DNA from 2 places in the Bradyrhizobium erythrophlei genome. Region 1 is predicted to be linked to the other one. Evidence: predicted binding sites of a transcription regulator. Region 1 holds the regulator's gene; the other holds the start of a gene.
What was found. The regulator LexA, encoded in region 1, represses DNA repair genes until DNA is damaged. The targets are predictions, from matches to a motif close to TGTTCNNNNTGTGTTCNG.
Positions count from the first base shown of each region.

Region 2: a site for LexA is predicted at 2,135-2,152, ahead of BUA38_RS05085 (PA0069 family radical SAM protein). Genes of this name have one in related genera too.

Region 1 covers NZ_LT670849.1:6,623,879-6,628,235, reverse strand. Annotated here, with positions in the region: gene BUA38_RS31850 (HAD-IA family hydrolase) at 1-591, shown strand, start outside; gene glp (gephyrin-like molybdotransferase Glp) at 630-1,841, shown strand; gene lexA (transcriptional repressor LexA) at 2,030-2,734, shown strand; gene BUA38_RS31835 (hypothetical protein) at 2,971-3,390, shown strand; gene BUA38_RS31830 (hypothetical protein) at 3,527-3,868, shown strand; partial or broken gene BUA38_RS31825 (ComEC/Rec2 family competence protein) at 3,893-4,357, opposite strand, start outside.
Region 2 covers NZ_LT670849.1:1,099,699-1,104,055, forward strand. Annotated here, with positions in the region: gene BUA38_RS05075 (ribonuclease HII) at 1-383, opposite strand, end outside; gene BUA38_RS05080 (VOC family protein) at 480-926, opposite strand; gene BUA38_RS05085 (PA0069 family radical SAM protein) at 950-2,113, opposite strand; gene BUA38_RS05090 (glycosyltransferase) at 2,292-2,861, shown strand; gene BUA38_RS05095 (bifunctional helix-turn-helix transcriptional regulator/GNAT family N-acetyltransferase) at 2,921-3,865, shown strand; gene BUA38_RS05100 (substrate-binding domain-containing protein) at 3,862-4,357, shown strand, end outside.

The DNA of each region.
Region 1 (4,357 bases):
TTGCTGTTCGATCTCGGGCGGGTGGTGCTCGATATCGATTTCGACCGCACCCTTCACCATTGGGCCCGCCAGGCTGGATGCGAACCTGTCCTGCTTGGACAGCGCTTCCTGCGCGGGGAATTGTACCACCAGCACGAGAAGGGCGAGATCAGCGACGAGGCCTTCTTTGCCGGCTTAAGATCCTCTCTCGGTGTGGAACTCTCCGACGCGCAATTTGTCGACGGCTGGAACGCGATCTTTGTCGGCGAAATACCCGGGATCAAAACCCTGCTCGCCCGCGCCGCGAAACACCTGCCGCTCTATGCGTTCTCGAATACGAACGCGGTGCATGGCGCCTATTTTTCCGTTCAATATGCGGAAGTGCTCGGCCATTTCCATCAGATTTTTCTATCATCCACCATCGGGCTTCGAAAGCCGGACGCGGAAGCCTATGATCACGTCGTGCAGGCCATCGGCGTGCCGGCGGAACGCATTGTGTTCTTCGACGATCTCGACGAAAACATCAGGGGTGCCTGCGAGCGCGGCCTCAAGGCGGTTCGGGTCACCTCGTCCGGCGACGTCGCTCGCGCGCTTCAAGCGCTCGGAATCTAGGAAGGCGGTTTGAACGTGTTCATTCGCGGAGTCCTGTCGTGGCACTGATGCCGGTCGCCGATGCCCTGGCCGCGGTTCTTTCGGGCGCCGAAGCACTGCCCGAGGAAATGACTGCGCTGGATTTGGCTTTCAAGCGCATTCTGGCGCGCGATCTGGCCGCACTGCGTACCCAGCCGCCGCAGGCGATGTCGGCCATGGACGGCTATGCGGTCCGCGCGACAGATGCCAGGCAAGCCGGCACACCCCTCAAGGTCATCGGCGAGATCGCCGCCGGACGGCCTTTCGATCGCGTCGTAGGCGCGGGCGAGGCGGTACGCATCTTTACCGGCGGCGTGATCCCCGAAGGCGCCGATGCCGTCATCATTCAGGAAGATACCGTGGTCGAGGGCGACGGGATCAAAATCACCGAAGCCGCGATCGCCGGCCGCCACATTCGCCGCGCCGGCGTCGACTTTCGTGAAGGCGACGTGTTGCTCAAGGCGGGCCAGGAGCTTTCCGACCGCGACCTCTCGCTCGCAGCCTCCATGAACTACCCTCTGCTGCCCGTTCATCGCCGGCCAAAGGTGGCGCTGCTGGCGACCGGCGACGAGTTGGTGATGCCGGGTCAAACCCCCGGGCCCGGCCAGATCGTCTATTCCAACGGTTATGCGCTGCGGGCGCTCGCCCGGGCCGAAGGCGCCGACGTGCTCGACCTCGGCATTGCCGCGGATACGCTCGAGGCCACCCGGAGCGGAATTCGCCGCGCGCGCGATAGCGGCGCCGACGTCCTGATCACGACCGGAGGGGCTTCGGTCGGCGACCACGACCTGGTCAAGAAGTCGCTCGACGCCGAAAACGTGGCGATGGCCTTCTGGCGGATCGCCATGCGGCCCGGCAAGCCGCTAATGCACGGTCGCCTCGGGGACATGCGCGTGATCGGCCTGCCCGGCAACCCCGTATCGTCTTACGTATGCGCGTTCCTGTTTCTCGTGCCGTTGATTCGCAAACTCTGCGGCCAAACAGTGATCCATCACACCACCGAATCTGCGCTGTTGGGGCATGGCGTGTCGGCCAACGATCAGCGCGAGGACTATTTGCGCGCCCGTCTTACGACACGCGAGGACGGCGCGTTGATCGCAACCCCGGTCAATCAGCAGGACAGTTCGCTGCTTGGGAATCTCGCTGCGGCACAGGCACTTCTGATACGTCCGCCGTTTGCGCCGGCGGCTGACGCAGGCAGAGTTTGCGAGATCCTCAGGCTCCCCGCCTGAGCGGGTTCGAGCGCTCGGCGCGCTCGCCCTCATTGACGAAAAATTAAGTGGTTGCGGAACACATATGGAACAGATAGTGTTCGTTCATGATTTGTTTCTGAAGTTTGGCGATGATCTTCGGGCTCCCTCAAGCCTTGAACGCCAGACGTCTCGGAAACTGAACGACAGCAACCTGGGGACTGGTCGAGATGCTGACACGCAAACAATACGAACTTCTGCGGTTCATTAGTGAACGGCTGAAGGAGTCGGGCGTGCCGCCCTCTTTTGACGAAATGAAGGACGCCCTCGACCTGCGCTCCAAATCCGGCATTCACCGTCTGATCACCGCGCTCGAAGAGCGGGGCTTCATTCGCCGCCTCCCCAATCGCGCCCGCGCGATCGAAGTCATCAAGTTACCGGAACTGGCCAGCGCCGGCGGCGGTAGCCGGCGGGGTTTCACCCCGAGCGTCATCGAAGGCACGCTTGGCAAGGTTCGCGGCCCCAGCGCCGGTGCGGAGGACGATGGCAACCGTCCGGTCGCCGTGCCCGTCATGGGCCGCATCGCGGCCGGCACCCCGATCGAGGCGTTGCAGACCCGCAGCCACACCATCAGCGTGCCGCCGGATATGCTCGGCGCGGGCGAACATTATGCCCTCGAAGTGCGCGGCGACTCGATGGTGGAAGCGGGAATCCTGGATGGCGACATGGCGCTGATCCAGCGCAACGAAACCGCCGACACCGGCGACATTGTCGTCGCCCTGATCGACGACGAGGAAGCCACGTTGAAGCGCTTCCGCCGTCGCGGTGCATCGATTGCACTCGAGCCGGCGAATGCGGCCTACGAAGTCCGCATCCTGCCGCCGAACCGGGTCAAGATTCAGGGCAAGCTCATCGGCCTTTACCGGAAATACTGAGCTCCGGACCCACCTTCCGCAAACACACCGGTGTCTGGCGATTTCCGCGGAACCAAAAGGTTCCTCAAAGCGTATTGTATTGGCAAAACAAATTTGTGATGCGACGCCGACCGGCAAGCCGCAGAATTGCCGCCAAGCGGCAACACAATCGCACCCTAATGTTCATCAAGATGGAGGCTGGCGCCTCTTTTCGATGGAAGAGACGCGGCCGGCTATCTCAAGCGAGGAGCCATCCGATGTGTGACTATAGTCTGCACGCCGTCGCCACGCGCCCTGCCAAAGCGGGCGAGACGCTGATCACCACGACCTTCCGCGGCACGTCCACCAAGGGCTTTGCGTCGGAAGCCGAACCCGAAGTCGCGGTCTGCCTGTTGCCGGGCACGGAACTCGCCTTTGCCGACAACGTCAGATACGACAGCCGCTGGTTCTGGACACGGCGCTCGGCCTTCCGGGTCGGCAAGCTCGGCGAGATCGATCGCCATCTTACCGATCGTCATCACGACACGATCGAATTTCCTGACGGCAGCCATGTGCTGGTGACGCTGCTCCGCGAGGGGCAACGCGCGACCGTGTTGCAGCTGCCTGCCATCAAGCAGGCCGTCCCTCGCCCCGTTCTCGCCGGCACTCCGCAGCCGCGGCCGGTGATCACGGGCTGAAAGCCAACGGGCAGTAGCCAGTTTGTTTAGTGCGTCATGAGTTCCTCGAACGATAAGCGCGTCAGGGAATTGAATCAGCTCAAGCTGGCCCTGACGACCTTCGCCTTGCACCTCGATGCGTTTGAGGAACGAACGCATGGATTGCTGCGTTCAATCGGCCGACCGGGAGACGATGGTCAGCCGGGCCGCGGATCTCGCAAAGGAGGCGCTTTTGCCGGTCAATAAGGTCACATGGCAGCAGGTCGGGCACGTCACCGAGCCTGGCCGATACATGTTCCGCTTCGGATGGCTGACGGTGGCGCCTGACGATCTCGCGATCTGGGAGCAGTTTCCGAACGCGCGCTTCACCCTTGTTCAGACGTCTTCGCCGCCCTTGGCGGCGGAGTCGGGTGAACCAATCGAGACCGACGAATTCCACCTTGGTGCGTTCGAACTGCACGGCAACGACGATTTCCACGACCAGCACGCAGCCGCCTGATCGGCCGCCGGCGCCGACGGAGCATCAGTCCTCGCTCTGAAGCTCCGCCTCCGGCGGTGTAGCGTCGGCCGGGCGCGCCGGGGCGCCTCCAACGGCAAGCTCCCTGTCGGTCTCGGCATCACCGGTGGCTGGCGCCCAAGGTCTGTCTGCACCCCTCGGCTTGACCGCATCGATGACAAGTCCGCGCCTGGTCCAGCGCAGCGCCATTGCGCCTTGCGCGCGCAATCGCTTCAGTTCAAGCACGGTCGCCTGGCATCTCGGCGGCGCGGGGCTCGCCGTCACGATCAAGGCGGTCCTGGCGCAGTCGTCCGCCAGCCCGTCGGGTTTTAAGGACAGCGCGACAAAGCGCCCGTCGGCCATCGGCACGACGCAGCCTTCGCCGTCACAGGACACGCCATCGCCAAGTGAAACATCGGTCGCATCCCGGCTGTCGGCGTCAGCCGCCAGCCATTCCTTGACCAGGAACGCATCTTTCGCCGTCTTCATCAG
Region 2 (4,357 bases), 2.0 Mb from region 1:
GCTTCCGGCAAACTCTCGACTGCCCGCTTCAACGCCCATAACGATGCCCGCAAGATATTGTCGCGGTCGATCCGCGCCGGCGAGGCCAAGGCGACCGCAAACGAGGCCGTCGCGCAAATCTCTTCGAACAACTCCTCGCGGCGCTCGGCGGTCAACCGCTTGGAATCATCGATACCCTTCGGGATTCGTTTCGGGTCGAGCACCACGGCAGCCGCAACGACCGGACCGGCTAGCGGGCCGCGCCCGGCCTCGTCGCAGCCGGCCACCGGCCACACGCCGCGCTTGATCAGCGCGCGCTCACGGCGAAAGCTCGGCGGCGCGACCGCGATGACGCCCTTCGGCAGGTTTGGTTGTTTTTTCTTCCCGGATTTATCCCGAATCATGCCGGGATGGTGCGCAAGGCCGAGAAGGCACGCAACCGGAACTTTTGCGCGATGCGCGCCTTTCACCGCTCTCAACAGCAGCTCAACGCGCAACTCTCAATCCGGCAGATGCACGCGGCGATCTTCCCCGACCTCAATGTTCGGCGCGACCACCGCTTCCCATGGATGCCCGTCGGGATCGGTGAAATATCCGGAATAGCCGCCATAATCGGTCATATGGGAAGGCTTCAATCGCTGCGCGCCTTTCGAGACCGCAAATTCGATCACCTCGTCGACTTCTTTGGCGGAACGGCAGTTCCACGCCAGCGTCATACCGCGAAAAGCACCGGGCCTTGGCTGATCCGGCAAGGTTGCGTCCTGCGCCAGTTGGTCCCACGGAAACAGCCCGATCACGGTTGCGCCGGTGTCGAAGAACGCAACTACCTCTCCGGTTGCATGCATCTTCCGGACAAAGCCAAGCGCTTCATAGAAGGTAATGCTCCGGCGCATATCGGAAACGCCGAGGGTAATGACTGTCAGTCTTGGAACCGGCGGCTTGGGCATCGAACGCTCCTTCACACAGAACTTCAGAACAGGCTGAGCTGCTGCCCGCTTCGCTTGGGCTTGGCGAAATGATCCGTGGTCAATTTGGACCGGCGCTTATTGAGCCCCAGCTTGTCGCAGGCGATCTCGAACCTGCGCCCGATCATCCAGGCCATCGGACCTGTGCCCTTCATCCGCGTGCCCCATTGCGAGTCATAATCGCGGCCGCCGCGCATGTCGCGGATCAAGGTGAAGACGTGACGGTAGCGATCGGGATAATTCGCCATCAGCCACTCGCGGAAGAGATCGCGCACTTCAAGCGGCAGGCGAAGCAGCACGTAACTCGCTTCCTTTACGCCGGCATGCGCCGCCGCATCCAGAATGCGCTCGATCTCGCTGTCGTTGAGTGCGGGAATGACCGGCGCGACCATCACGGTCGTCGGAATTCCCGCCTCCGACAATCGCCGCAGCGCCTCAAGCCGTTTCGGCGGCGCGGAAGCGCGCGGCTCCATGGTCCGCGCCAGCCGCGGATCGAGCGTCGTCACCGAAATTGCGACCTTGGCAAGATTGCGCTTGGCCATCCGCGACAGGATGTCGATGTCGCGCGTCACCAGCGCCGATTTGGTCACGATGCCGACCGGATGCGAGGCGCGGTCCAGCACTTCGAGAATGCCGCGCATGATCTTGTGATCGCGCTCGATCGGCTGATACGGATCGGTATTGGTGCCGATCGCGATCATGCGCGGTTCGTAATGCTCCGCCGCCAGTTCCTTTTCCAGAAGCTGTGGCGCGTCGGGCTTGGCGAGCAGCTTCGTTTCGAAGTCGAGCCCCGGCGACATTCCGAGAAAAGCATGGGTCGGCCGAGCGAAGCAGTACACGCAGCCGTGCTCGCAACCCCGGTACGGATTGATCGAGCGATCGAAGCCGATATCGGGGGAATCGTTACGCGCAATGACCTTGCGCGACGTATCGAGCGTTACCGTCGTCTTGAACGGCGGAAGATCCTCAAGGCTCTGCCAGCCGTCATCGAACGCAACCTTCGCCTCGGCCTCATAGCGGCCAGTGGCGTTGGATTGCGCGCCCCGGCCTCGCCGCCGCTCGCGATCGATGGCGACTGCAAGCTCCGGCAAATCGGAAGGCGCACCCGCCGGTTTGGAGGGCGCCTTGACCGGCGGGTGCTTGAGCGCATGTGAGGATGCTCTGCTCATGGTTCGAAGATAACACGGAACGAGAACAAATCAAGAACATGATTGGCCGATCCACAAAACAAATATCCGATGAGGTGGCTCGGCCTCAGCTCCGCTGCCGCCGCAAAAAGCCGAGCGGCTACGGATGCTTTGAATATGACAAGGTGATAACGGTTCCTCGCTTTGGACCGTTGAGAACATGCTGAGCGTCATTATTCCGACCGAAGGGGCCGAACATCCGGCCGTCGCCACCTTGGCTGCGCTGGTGCCGGGCGCCGCCACGGGCGTTATTCGCGAGGTGTTGCTGGTCGATCGCGGCGATAACGGCGTGATCGAACGGGTTGCCGATGTCGCGGGCTGCCAGTTCCTGCCGTTCAATGGACCCCGCGCAGCAGCATTGGCGGAAGGGGCGCATCAGGCGCGCTCGCCCTGGCTGATGTTCCTTCATGCGGGCGCGGTGCTCGATCACGGCTGGATCGATGAGACCATGCAATTCATCCAGCGTGTTTCGGACGGCGACCGTCCCCGCGCCGCCGTGTTCCGGTACGCGCGCTCGCCCTATTCCGATTTCACCTGGCGCGACCGCGCAAGATCCGTCGCGCGGGTGATTGCAGGCCCGTTCGCCGACCAGGGGCTATTGATTGCGCGCGACCACTATGAGCGACTCGGCGGCCACGTGCCCAATGCCGCCCGCGCCGAAGCGCGGTTGCTGCGCCGGCTTGGCCGATCGTCGCTGACCCTGTTGCATAGCCGGATCGTCACGGTCTGACGCCATATACTTGCCAAAGTCAAATAACTATTTGACGATGGCAAGTATTGAGGTGCGCCATGCTTTCAGACGAACAGAAGCGGATATCGGCGGTTCGCGCCTTCAACCGCTTTTACACCCGCCAGCCTGGCGTGCTCGGGCAGCGGCTTCTCGAAAGCCCGTTCTCGCTGAGCGAAGAGCGGGTGCTGTACGAACTCGCGCAGCGGGATGGTGCGGCAGCCAAGGAGATCGGGATAGAACTCGATCTCGACACCGGCTATCTCAGCCGCATCGTCCAGAAATTCGACGATGACGGCCTGATCACCCGCAAGCCATTGCCCGCGGACCGCCGACAGCATCAACTCAACCTGACCGCCAAGGGACGTCAGGCCTTTGCGAAACTCGACCGAAGTTCGCACGAAGAGGTCGCAAAGATGCTGCGCCGTTTGTCGGACACAGATCGGCGACGCCTCACCGCCGCGATGGCAACGATCGAAGATCTGTTCGGTGCGGGGCATGCATCGAAGCCCGCAATCCTGCGTGAACCTCGACCCGGCGACATGGGCTGGGTGGTGCAAAGCCACGGCGCGCAATATGCCAGCGAATATGGCTTCGATTGCTCTTTCGAAGCGCTGGTCGCTGAAATCGCCGCCCAATTCCTGCGCTCCTTCGATGCCTCGCGCGAGCGCTGCTGGATCGCCGAAATCAACGGCGCGCCGGTCGGATCGGTCTTCCTGGTGCGGCACGACGACGAGGTCGCCAAATTGCGTCTGCTTCTGGTTGAGTCGGCCGGACGCGGTCAGGGCCTGGGCAAGCGGCTGGTCAGCGAGTGCATTGCCTTTGCGCGCGCCTGCGGCTATCGCAAGATCACGCTCTGGACCCAAAGCATTCTGACGCCGGCCCGCAAAATCTATCAGGACGCAGGCTTTGTGCTGGTGGCAACCGAACCGCATCGAAGTTTCGGACAAAGCCTGATCGGCGAAACCTGGGAGATGAAACTCTGGTGCCCCTTCCCGCTCGAATGATAATCGCAGTCATTATCCTGCTTGCTGCGCAGGCCGCAAACGCCGCCGATGTCCATGTGATGATCTCGTCCGGTTTTCACGGCGCCTACTCCGAATTGGCTCCGGCTTTCGAGCGCGCGACTGGAAATCATCTGATCACGACGCGCGGACCGTCGATGGGAGATTCGCCCGAGGCAATCCCGGCGCGGCTTTCGCGTGGCGAGAGCGCCGATGTCGTGATCCTCGACGGCGGCGCCGCTGACGAACTCGGCAAGCGCGGTCTCGTGCAAGCCGATAGCAAGGTCGAACTGGCGCGTTCGCTGATCGGCATGGTGGTGCGCGAAGGAGCGCAAAAGCCGGACATCGCAAGCGTCGACGCGCTTCGGAACGCTTTGCTTGCGGCCAGATCGATCGCCTATTCGGACAGCGGCAGCGGCACGTATCTGTCGACGGTTTTGTTCGAGAAGCTCGGCATCGCAGACCAGATCGCGGCCAAGAGCCGGAAGGTGCGCG